2 regions of the Sporosarcina sp. SG10008 genome follow, and region 1 is predicted to be linked to the other one. Evidence: a T-box and tRNA genes for the amino acid it is inferred to sense, from the RefSeq annotation. Region 1 holds a T-box; the other holds one or more tRNA genes.

The links. A T-box is a leader RNA that pairs with one kind of tRNA and senses whether it is charged. The one in region 1 lies ahead of serS (serine--tRNA ligase), so its partner is inferred to be a tRNA-Ser.
Region 2: it has a tRNA-Ser gene. The T-box ahead of serS (serine--tRNA ligase) is inferred to sense a tRNA for this amino acid. The anticodon was not compared.

The regions. Positions count from the first base shown of each region.
Region 1 is NZ_CP172607.1:4,048,794-4,051,037, reverse strand. It holds gene pdxS (pyridoxal 5'-phosphate synthase lyase subunit PdxS) at 1-268, shown strand, start outside; gene ACGLYD_RS19105 (NUDIX domain-containing protein) at 337-912, shown strand; T-box leader at 993-1,210, shown strand; gene serS (serine--tRNA ligase) at 1,404-2,244, shown strand, end outside.
Region 2 is NZ_CP172607.1:449,864-452,107, reverse strand. It holds gene ACGLYD_RS02355 (TraR/DksA C4-type zinc finger protein) at 1-428, shown strand, start outside; tRNA gene ACGLYD_RS02350 (tRNA-Glu) at 1,230-1,301, opposite strand; tRNA gene ACGLYD_RS02345 (tRNA-Ser) at 1,312-1,402, opposite strand; tRNA gene ACGLYD_RS02340 (tRNA-Asn) at 1,412-1,486, opposite strand; tRNA gene ACGLYD_RS02335 (tRNA-Ile) at 1,488-1,564, opposite strand; tRNA gene ACGLYD_RS02330 (tRNA-Gly) at 1,569-1,642, opposite strand; tRNA gene ACGLYD_RS02325 (tRNA-Phe) at 1,650-1,725, opposite strand; tRNA gene ACGLYD_RS02320 (tRNA-Asp) at 1,785-1,860, opposite strand; tRNA gene ACGLYD_RS02315 (tRNA-Met) at 1,864-1,938, opposite strand; tRNA gene ACGLYD_RS02310 (tRNA-Ser) at 1,981-2,073, opposite strand; tRNA gene ACGLYD_RS02305 (tRNA-Ile) at 2,091-2,167, opposite strand; tRNA gene ACGLYD_RS02300 (tRNA-Met) at 2,175-2,244, opposite strand, start outside.

The DNA.
Region 1 (2,244 bases):
TGTGACAAACTATGCAGCGGGCGGCGTGGCGACACCTGCAGATGCCGCACTTATGATGGAACTTGGCGCAGATGGCGTATTCGTAGGTTCAGGTATTTTCAAATCCGAAAATCCTGAGAAATTTGCACGTGCAATTGTTAAAGCAACAGAAAACTTCAAAGACTATAAACTGATTGGTGAACTGTCTAAAGACATTGGTGAACCGATGAAAGGGTTAGAAATCGGAACCCTTCAAGTGGAAGAGCGTATGTCAGAACGCGGTTGGTAATTAATTAAGAAAAAAGTGGGGGAGAAATCCCTCGCTTTTTTGTATACTTAATTATAGGGGTGATAAGAATGGAACAATTAAAGGTCTTCGATGAAAACTATACCTATTTGAGAAATGAAAATAGAGCCAAGGTCCACTGTGAGGGACTGTGGCATGAAACCTTCCATTGCTGGCTAGTCGATGATCAGTTTGTCTATATTCAAAAAAGAAGCGCTATTAAAAAAGACTTTCCGGGATTGTTTGATATTACCGCTGCAGGGCATATTCTCTCAACAGAAACTGTGGCAGATGGCATTCGTGAGGTGGAAGAGGAATTAGGCATAGAAGTCGATATTACGAAGCTGCATTCGAAAGGTGTTGTGCAGAACATTATCAAATTGCCCACCTTTATTGATCGTGAGTTTTCGAATGTCTTCTTATATGACTCAACTTTTGCAGCAAGCGAATTTTCATTGCAACAAGAGGAAGTAGAAAGTGTCCATGTCGTGGAGCGACAAGCACTAATTGACCTTTTCGTTAATGAAGTAATGACAGTTAAATGCATCAATATTTTCGAGGGAACATTGGCGGAAATTGGTCTCAGCGACTTTGTTCCACACGAAAGAAATTATTTTGAACAAGTTGCACATATCTTTAAAGAGTAATCTTAAGAAAGCGGATACATTTTTTCTTTGAGTGACTTGCCAAAAAAACCAGCTTGTAGTAAAGTAAGGGTAATTTCAAACATGAGACGATGATGGGAAGCAGTAACAAGCACGTTTTTTGAAGAGAGCCGGCGGGTGGTGTGAGCCGGTAAAAACACTTGTGAATCCGTCCCTGAGTAGCCGGGCTGAAACGTTTAGTAGGCCTGAGCCGGCAGTTGAGCCGTTATTTCAATGGAGTGGGTTGGACTTGGTTGTCCGGTCAATTTGGGTGGCAACGCGGGTAGTTCTCGTCCCTTTTATAGGGAATCGAGGGCTTTTTTTGTTGTCCAGCTTCAGGTGTCAGCCCCTCGAGTCACTTCCGTCTTACTGATAAAGGCAAAAAGTACCTTTGTTAGCAAGCCTTTCAGCGCTTGTCGGAGCTAAGTGACACCTTACGCTTTTCTTTGTTGTCCACTTTCCATTATCGTCTAAAAATTAAGGAGGAATTATTCATGCTAGATATTAAAAAAGTCCGTGCAAATTTTGATGAAGTGAAAGAGAAGCTATCTAAACGCGGAGAGGATATTTCTCAGCTCGATAAATTCCAAGCACTTGATGATAAGCGTAGAGAATTGATTGCAAAAGTTGAAACCTTGAAAGCGGAACGTAACGAAGTATCTCAAAAGGTCGCTGAAATGAAGCGTAATAAAGAAAATGCAGATGACGTTATTGCACGTACGCGTCAAGTTGGGGAAGACATCAAAAAACTTGACGAAGAACTGCACACAGTTGAGGAAGAATTGAATTATATTATGATGCGTATCCCTAATATCCCGCATGACAGTGTTCCTGTTGGCGATAGCGAAGACGACAATGTCGAAATTCGCGTGTGGGGAGAGAAGCCTGAATTTGGATTTGAGCCAAAGCCACACTGGGAAGTGGGAACGGATTTAAATCTCCTTGATTTTGAACGTGCTGCAAAAGTGACGGGAAGCCGTTTTGTTTTTTACCGAGGACTGGGAGCTCGTCTTGAGCGCGCATTGATTAACTTCATGCTTGACCTTCATATTGAAGAGCACGGCTACGAAGAAATGTTGCCGCCGTATTTGGTGAATCGCACAAGCTTAACGGGTACAGGACAGTTGCCGAAGTTTGAGGAAGATGCATTTTTAATCAACGAAGAGGATTACTTCCTTATTCCGACATCTGAAGTGCCTGTAACGAACTTCCACCGCGACGAAATCTTGAATGTTGCACAATTACCGGTGGCATTTGCGGCGTATAGCACGAACTTCCGTTCAGAGGCGGGATCTGCTGGCCGTGATACGCGCGGTCTAATCCGTCAGCACCAGT
Region 2 (2,244 bases), 1.1 Mb from region 1:
GACTTGAAGCAGTTCCTTACACAACTCTTTGCATCGACCATGCGACTGAGCAAGAAATCCCCAATGATCGACCTGTCGAAGAAGATACGCTTACCATGGCCAACCCAAATTCATTTTCCGGAGCGGCCCGGGATGGCGAAGACAGCTTTCAGGAAATCGCAAAATCTGGAACATCAGAAACCCCTTCCGATTTCAGCGGAGATCACGATGACTACAATACGTTATACGACAGCGGAATTTCAGATGGTGCAACCGAAGAATTTGAAGAATTCACAGGAACCGATATAAATGGAAAGTCACGCGGTTTCATCAGGTCCGATGCCTCAGAGAAATATGAAGCGGAACTGGATGATGAAGGAATCGAATCCCCTCTCGGAGATATTCCTTATCATGAAAAAGATAGTTATATAGAGGATCAGAAGAAGTGAAAAGAAACACCATAGGCCATTGCTTATGGTGTTTCTTTTCAGGATATTTTAGCTCACGTATGTTAATTAACCAAAAGTAACCAGTAAATGATTTAATCAAACACTAGGCGCTGCGTGTGCAGTTGCCTTTGAGTTGCTTTAGATAGAACGACCTCTTTACTATTATCGAGATATCTTGATGTGTAGGGATGCGACTTCGTAGCACCCTACACATTTTTCGGGAATCGTTTGGTGGTTATCCATCCGTTGCTCTCCAAAGGCATAAGTACACGAAATGCTAGAGCTTTTTGGGACGAAAGAATAGCGGGGCTTCTTAACTGGATAAAAGCCGCCAAAGATATAATTTTGGCGGCTGAAGTCTTCTCCATAGTCTTGTCTTTTTTATTTAAGAATGAAACAGAACTCCTACCAATATCGCTTCGACGCTGGATGGTCTATATGAGAAAGAGCATTTCATTATCTGTGATGAAATCTGCAACCTGGAGTACGTCTTTCTTGAATATAAGTAGTATCAACTAGTAATCACCTTATAATCTCGGCATATACATCTCAAAATCACATTTCTCTCGATAATGAACACCCTAGTGCAGGCGCGGCAAAGGCATCCCCAAAGCGTCAAGCGTTCTACAATCCACACCCCGAATTACAACTCTCTCCTTATTGAGCGCCACAGTAGATTCAATGGGATTCTTTAATTCAACATATATAGTGAGAATTTAAGTGAACTAGAAAACTATATATAAACAAATTAAAAAGTAGCTTTACAAGTTCATTAAGAACTTGTAAAGCTACTTTTATGTATGACCCCTACGGGATTCGAACCCGTGATACCGCCGTGAAAGGGCGGTGTCTTAACCGCTTGACCAAGGGGCCAAATTATATATGGCGGAGAAGGAGGGATTCGAACCCTCGCACCGCTTTCGCGATCTATACCCTTAGCAGGGGCACCTCTTGAGCCGCTTGAGTACTTCCCCATATATAAATGGCTCCGCAGGTAGGACTCGAACCTACGACCGATCGGTTAACAGCCGATTGCTCTACCACTGAGCTACTGCGGAATGGTGGGCCTAAATGGACTCGAACCATCGACCTCACGCTTATCAGGCGTGCGCTCTAACCAGCTGAGCTATAGGCCCTTTTTGGAGCGAGTGAAGGGAATCGAACCCTCATCATCAGCTTGGAAGGCTGAGGTTTTACCACTAAACTACACTCGCATAACAATGGTGGCTCAGGACGGAATCGAACCGCCGACACAAGGATTTTCAGTCCTTTGCTCTACCGACTGAGCTACTGAGCCACGTATTTAGTTTACATTAAGTCGTTAACTTATTCTAAACCTTATAGTATTAATATAAATGGCGGTCCCGACCGGGATCGAACCGGCGATCTCCTGCGTGACAGGCAGGCATGTTAACCGCTACACCACGGGACCATTTGGTTGCGGGGACAGGATTTGAACCTGTGACCTTCGGGTTATGAGCCCGACGAGATACCACTTCTCCACCCCGCGACAACAATATAAGTACTATTTAATTTCACCACTAGTTAAAAATGGAGGAGGTAGAGGGATTCGAACCCCCGCGGGATTTGACTCCCCTGTCGGTTTTCAAGACCGATCCCTTCAGCCGGGCTTGGGTATACCTCCATGGCTGTATATAATAGTGGTGGACCTTGCAGGACTCGAACCTGCGACCGGACGGTTATGAGCCGTCTGCTCTAACCAACTGAGCTAAAGGTCCTTTAAGATGGCGGCAGAGGGGATCGAACCCCCGACCTCACGGGTATGAACCGTACGCTCTAGCCAGCTGAGCTACGC